One region of the Blautia sp. MSK.18.38 genome, then DNA from elsewhere that is predicted to be linked to it. Evidence: riboswitches for the same ligand, from Rfam matches in the RefSeq annotation. Region 1 holds a riboswitch; the other holds the start of a gene.
What was found. Region 1 has a riboswitch for cyclic di-GMP ahead of NE638_RS14570 (YbjQ family protein). Riboswitches for the same ligand answer to the same signal wherever they lie in the genome.
Positions count from the first base shown of each region.

Region 2: it holds a riboswitch for cyclic di-GMP, as region 1 does, so the genes downstream of both, NE638_RS10015 (hybrid sensor histidine kinase/response regulator) here and NE638_RS14570 (YbjQ family protein) in region 1, are expected to answer to the same signal.

Region 1 is NZ_JANFYP010000026.1:40,322-43,754, forward strand. Features, by position in the region: gene NE638_RS14550 (HU family DNA-binding protein) at 1-281, shown strand, start outside; gene NE638_RS14555 (hypothetical protein) at 278-484, shown strand; gene NE638_RS14560 (hypothetical protein) at 484-1,584, shown strand; gene NE638_RS18300 (helix-turn-helix domain-containing protein) at 1,685-1,903, opposite strand; cyclic di-GMP riboswitch class I at 2,017-2,097, shown strand; gene NE638_RS14570 (YbjQ family protein) at 2,168-3,271, shown strand; gene NE638_RS14575 (hypothetical protein) at 3,322-3,433, shown strand, end outside.
Region 2 is NZ_JANFYP010000014.1:16,670-20,102, forward strand. Features, by position in the region: gene NE638_RS10015 (hybrid sensor histidine kinase/response regulator) at 1-2,131, opposite strand, end outside; cyclic di-GMP riboswitch class I at 2,364-2,454, opposite strand; gene NE638_RS10020 (IS110 family transposase) at 2,744-3,235, opposite strand.

The DNA of each region.
Region 1 (3,433 bases):
TCCGCTATATGCTTCGTACAATAGAGGACATTTTGGCTAATGGGGATAAATTATCATTAAATGGATTTTTCACTGTAGCACCTAAACTTTATAAAGAAAGAATAGTACGTTCTGGGATAGAAAGAACAGGAAAAAATGTGTATGAGATTCCAGATAGATATTTACCGAAATTTAAACCTTGTGCGAGGTTAAAGCGTGCTTGTAAATCATATGAAGATTACCTCAAGGAAGAAGCAAATAATCAAGATGATGGATACGAAGAAGGAGAAGAAAACGAATGATATGTAAAGAATGTAAATATATGAAATGTTACGCTGTTAATAAGAGAATATATTATTGTGACCATGAGGATAGGTCAGATGATATGGGGAAGCTGGGTGAAGATACTTTACCAGATATAACTCCTGACTGGTGTCCAATGACTGACAGGACAACTACTGCTGCTGAAAATAATATTACAGATGGGAAAGGGTTAGAGAAATAATGGAATTAAAAAATACAGAAATGAAGATGCAGTATATTCTTGATGAAAATAAAAATCTGGCAGAGATACCACCAACAGATATGCTACCTGTAGAGCATCCGATTAAATGTAAATTAATCAGTGCATTTGAAGTATTTGTAAGAGTACCGCAGACAGAAAACTATTGGATTTCTAATTACGGAAGAGGTGTAAATAACCATAGAAACCCAAATAAGAACAAATTCTATGAGCATAAGCAAGGAAAATGCCATTATACTGTTTATGAAGTGTGGCGAACACCAGAAAAAATCAGAGGGAACCTAACAGGCAAAATCATAGTTGAAACCACTAAGAGAGAAACCAGTCCAGAAGAGTTAGTAGCAAAATGCTTTCTGAAACAATATAGAGGCAGATTCAAAGTGTGGCATAAGAACGGTGACTTTGCGGATAACTGGTATAAGAATCTGATCTATGTTTCTGATAAGGATTTTAGAAATCTGAAAGCAGGTAAGATTACATGGCAGGAATTAGGATATGAGCAGGAATACATTGAGTATATCAATAATGCTAAAAGTCAAGCTATGGCTGCATACGGTGCTATTTTCAGTCGATGTAAAGGAGAAGATAACAGTAGCAGTGCACACAAATGTTATGATGATGCTGAAATGTGTCAGGAATGGCAAGATAATCCACAACTATTTATCAAGCAATATCTAGAGTTATATTATGAAGTACCAGGAGAATCAATGGCTGTAGACAAGGATTTATTTGGTAATGGCAGTAAGGTGTATTCTCCAGAGACAATTTGTATTCTGCCACAAGGATTAAATACATTGCTTGCTAACAGCAAAAAGCATTATAAGGATGGAGAAACAGCAGATAATGTACTTCCTCTTGGTGTAAGATATAATGGTAAAGTCAATAAATATTACGGACAGATTACTTATTTTGGCACAGAAGATATAATTGATTTACCATATCGGAACACAATAGATGAAGCTTTTGCAGATTATAAGAAGTTTAAAGAATGTGATATTGCGATCACGGTGTCAAAATACAGAGATAAGATACCAGAATACATATATGAAAAACTGCTTACGGTGCGAGTAGAGCCGTATTGAGATAATTATAGGCATATCAGGGAGTATAATCCTTGTTATGCCTATTTTTTTACGTTTTCATAGCGAAAAAAGAGAGTTTATGTCGTATAGAGTATAAGGATTATAATGGCTGATCGTCATCTGATGGGACATACACACAAATATCCTGTATCTGACAATTAAGGATACGGCATAAATCATTAACAGTACGCATAGAGACGTCTTTATTGTGTTTTAGCCGGTGCATGGTACTATGTGACAGGTGATGTTTATTTGTCAGTGTATACCAATTTTCATTTGAATTTTTGAGCGTTTCCCAGAAGGGAGAGTAATCAATCATTAGTTATCCTTCTTTTTTCTTGATAGAATAACCATAAAATATCTTTTTACTCTTGAATATCTTCGCAATGACGAATATAATGGAGCATATAAGAAATTGTGAAAAAAGTGTGAAATAGAATACGGCAAACCCAGAGAAATTTGGCGGCGCAAAACTATAGGGTCTAAGCAAATGTATGACAGCCAGTTGCAATTTGGATGATTAAGGCATTGCTTTATGATGGAGCAGTGTCTTTTTTATATATTTTATATTAGGGGGATTTATATGCTTTTAACTACAGGATACAATTTTGAAGGGTATGATATTGTTAAATATTTAGATGTATTATCAGCTTCGGTTGTTCTTGGTACTGGAATGTTTAGTTCTGCTAATGTATCTATTGCAGATTTTTTCGGGACAAGAAGTGATTCATATGAACGTAAGCTTCAGGATGCAAAAAATGCTGCTATAGAAGAATTGAAAAAACAGACTGCTTCAAGAGGCGGTAATGCAATTATAGGAATTGATATTGATTATACGACATTTAGCTCAGATATTATAGGAGTCATTGCAAATGGAACAGCAGTAAAAATAAAGGAAAGTGAAGAAAAAACAAATTATATATCATATGTGATTCCCTCAATGGTAAGAAATGAAATGCTACCGTTAAATGTTTATAGTATTAATTTAAAATACAATCCAGTCGAGGAGGTTACTTTAGGTGCAATTAATATAAAAAAATATAGAGAAGATTGTGATGTAACCGCAATTATGGCAGATATATATTTTGAGAATATTTTTAAAGAAATCAGATCTGTAAATGATGCGATTTTTGGTTTTCATGGAAAAGAAGATTGGATTACATCAGAAACCATGAAAATATCGTTAGCGGAATATCGAGTTGATTTAATTTGTAAAGCTAATGTTGTTGTCAAGAAAATGATTATTAACGGAAAGCTGACAGAAGTTGATACAAATAATTCAATTCAAGTCCCAGATGTTGACTTAGATGAAATAGAACAAATTCGTGAAATGCACGGAGAAGATGCAGTCACAAAGTTTTCTATTATAGAAAATAAATGGGTTTGTTATTGTGGAGCAACGAATAAAGAAGAGTCTGAACAGTGTTGTAGATGCGGGAGAAAAATGAATGCTGTTCAAAAGGCACTTGCGAAAAATAACGGGGAAATAAATCCCGATGTAACTGTATTAATGAGTAGATTACAAGAATGTAAAAATGCAAGTGAAATTAGGGGATATTTGATACAATTACAGGATGTGGAATATTTAGAGGTAATTAATATTCTGGAAGATGTAGTAAAAGCAGAAAGACTTTATGGTAATATGAAAGAAGAGGCACTGAAAAAAGTATTGGTAGCATTATCATAAATTGAGATGCTGTTAAAAAATAAATGATAATGATATAAAAAAGGGGTTATATGAATTACGTTAAGGAAGAGGATAACTGGATATTTGCTGAATGTCCAGAATGTAATATGATAATGAAGTTCAGGAAGAATGAACTAAATTTAGATAAAGTTCAAAAAATAT
Region 2 (3,433 bases), on a different contig from region 1:
GTTCTGAAAATCCATTTGGCTTTTCCTCTATGGAAAAAATAATATTCCCGCCATCCGGTGTATACTTGATCGCATTACTCATCAGATTCACAAATACCTGCTGAATCCTCAAGCTGTCACCACAGACAGCCTCATGTTCAATATGATTGATGTGTATATCAAAATTATGTTTATGTTCATCAAGCACCGGTTTCGTAAGTGTAATAAGATTATCTACCAGCTCTGACAGATTGAAATCTTCCTGTGCCAGTGTCATTTTTCCACTTTCAATGCGTGCCATATCCAATACTTCATTGATCAGCCCCAGCAGATGGCGGCTTGATTCTGTGATCTTGCCGAGGCATTCAATGACTCTGTCCTGGCTCTCAACATTTGCTCCTGCGATTGCTGTCAGACCCACAATCGCATTCATTGGTGTCCGGATATCATGGGACATATTGGAAAGGAATTCTGTTTTCGCACGATTTGCATTTTCTGCGGACCGGTAAGCCTCTTTCAGTGCCTGACGGGATTCAATCTCTGCTTTCTTCTCCTGTGTCACATCCATGGATGCCAGCAATACCTTTTCCAGCTTTCCATTCTTCCATTCCAAGGGAATATAAGAAGCGATTTTATAAGTCTTTTCATCCAGGCTGCAATACTCAAACTTATAAATATCATTTTCACTTTTCAGTTTTTTCCGAATATTATCCGGGGCTATCAGGATATCTATAACTTCCAATGGTTCCAGTGTCTTATATTTTTCAAGAACCTGCATCTGAAAATCATGATAAAATCCCAGAGGTTTATATATCATCTGTCCATTCAGATTGTAGAATTCATATCTGTCATTTTCCAGATCACAGACAACAAAGCGGTCAACCAGACGCACTATGCTCTGGATCAGCTGCTCCATGGAAGCATTATCTGCTGCCATCTGCAGATGCCGTGCGCTCTCTACCTTTGTCTCTGTGATATCACGTAGAAAGATCATGGCATATTCTGAATCCTCTATTTCGCCACGTATGACCACATTGCGGACCCATCGTTCTTCTCCATTCAGAGTGATACGGCACTCTAAAGCCAATTCGGTTTCCAGCCCCTTCAGCCTTTCTGCAATATAACCACGGTCGTAAAAAGAGGATACCGCCTTCTTATCTGTCTCCACAACATAGGAATCCACAAAATGCCGGATCAATTCATCCCACGTATGACTCTGTTCAAAGACGGTCATCAGGGACGGTTCAACCTTAAAGGTATCAAAAGTATTCGCTTCCAGATTCACATAATACTCGCACAAATCTGCTTTCGTAAAAGCCCGGTGGAAAGCAGCAGATTTTTGTGCCTGCATGATTTCTTTTTTCTCCCCATCAATGTTAATAAAAATCCCGGCAATCCTGCTGGCAGAACCATCCAGACGGCGTATTACTTCTGCCGATGCCCGAAACCACTGGTATTGATTATCCTTCATTCTCATACGATACTCTACCTGGTATTTTATCTGGTTCGTCTTATCCTTAATTGCCGCCTGAAGCTGCACCATTACTCTTTCTTTATCCTGTGGATGCAGAAGATCTGACCAGGATTCCAGTTTATTCGGAAAGTCCAGGGTGTCATGATAACCAAGCATTTTTCGAAATTCATGACTCCAGTTTGCATTCACAATCTCACTGTTTTCGTCACAGTCAAAATACCAGAAGCCGGAACAGATAGCCTCATTGAGCAGTGCCAAATTTATATGATCCCAGTTGACCTGTACGGACATAACCCAGATCTGTCTGCCCGCCTCATCTGTCGCATCCTCTTTACAAAGCCGTACATTATTCACTGTACCGTCTGCTGCAAGGATCTGTGCTTCCCCTGTTCCGTGAAGCTGCAAAAAACGGTCTCGCTCCAGTATATCTTCCTCGTCATAAAAGAAATTTCTCAATGAGCCTTTTGTCTGTTCCATGAAAGTATCGAATGTATATCCTGTACTATGCAACAGCAGATTATCCACAGACAAAATAGACAGGTTTTGGTCATAAGATCCTGTCATTATACCTACCCCGCCATTATTTTCCAGTGTTTTCTGTACGGCCTGTGACATGGCCTGTGTCTGCCCCGTTACAGTCTCACCTAAGGAATATATTTTGTCTTCATAATTTTTCATTTTATAAAAGTCCTCTCTCCGTCTTATGCCTTCTTCATCCTGCTTTTATCTGTATACAGAAAACCTGTCCCTGCTAGTTTCGTTACCCATTTTTGCATACAAAAAGGACATCTGCCAAAATCTGCCAGTGTCCCTACTATATTCTTTAAAATCACACATCTATATAGTATAAAAGGTATCGGAATCTCTTCTGTTCAAACATCTTTTCCATATATTATGATGATATGGAAACAGTGGCAACCGGCTGACATGGTCAAACTTTCTGACTTTAGTCCCTTCTGGCTTTGCGACCCTGCCTTTCAACAGGTTTGCCTTTAAAATAATTTTCATTTTTTCCAAAAATAAAATACCATGTGGTTTTTCTTACGTCAATAATATTTTAGTGGAAAATTTACATATATTTTAACCGAATCAAGTAACTCCCCTGTGGAGGTTGCGAAAAGCAATAAGCAGTGGGTGAGGACCTCTCGTAACTAACCTCTCATGTCTACCAGGATCACCATCCTCTGACGAGTCCTAAATTGTCGGGTAGAAACACCTATTACTAGGTATATCCCCCACAGATCCGTACGTGCCCAATTCAGGCATACGGCTCTTCACGACACTTATGCCTCAGATTATCCATATAGGCTCACGGCTGTATACCAGGTCTCTTATTTCGGCATAAATGCCTTCTGGCATGTATGGGATTGAATATCTCCCATCCACAACTAGTTTTGCGATTGTTTTTGGATCTTTTGAATCTGTTTTCTTTGGACTGTTATCATCAAGTTCCTTGATCTTCTTAACCGAGAATGGATTGACCATTACTAATCTTTTCTGATGATCATTTACATACTTCGCAAACGCAAACCAGTAATGACCTGTTGGCTCGCAGCCGATCAGAACTGCAGTCTTTTTATTCTCAGTCTTAAGTGTCTCTGCCCAAAGGTTGAAAGAATTGAACCCTTCCAGATCGTTATGAAAAGGAAAAATACGTTTTGTAAGTTCGCGTCCTCTGTTATCAAAAGCTCTTGCATAATGTATCTGGCTTCCTATATCAACTCCGACAACCATTGTTGAATCTGTTACTTGCTCAATCTTTTCATTCTGTGTATAATTCATTTGGAACCTCCAGTGCTTGATTGTTTTGTTTACATCCGCCAAGATGCAACTCAATCATACCTTGAGGTTCTTTTTTATTCAATTGGCGCTTTTAATGAATTACAGGAATGCTCCTTTCAAGCATATTCAGCACTTATATATTGCTTCCCAAATATTTTAAAGAAAAGCGTACCACTATTTTAATGATACGCTCATCAT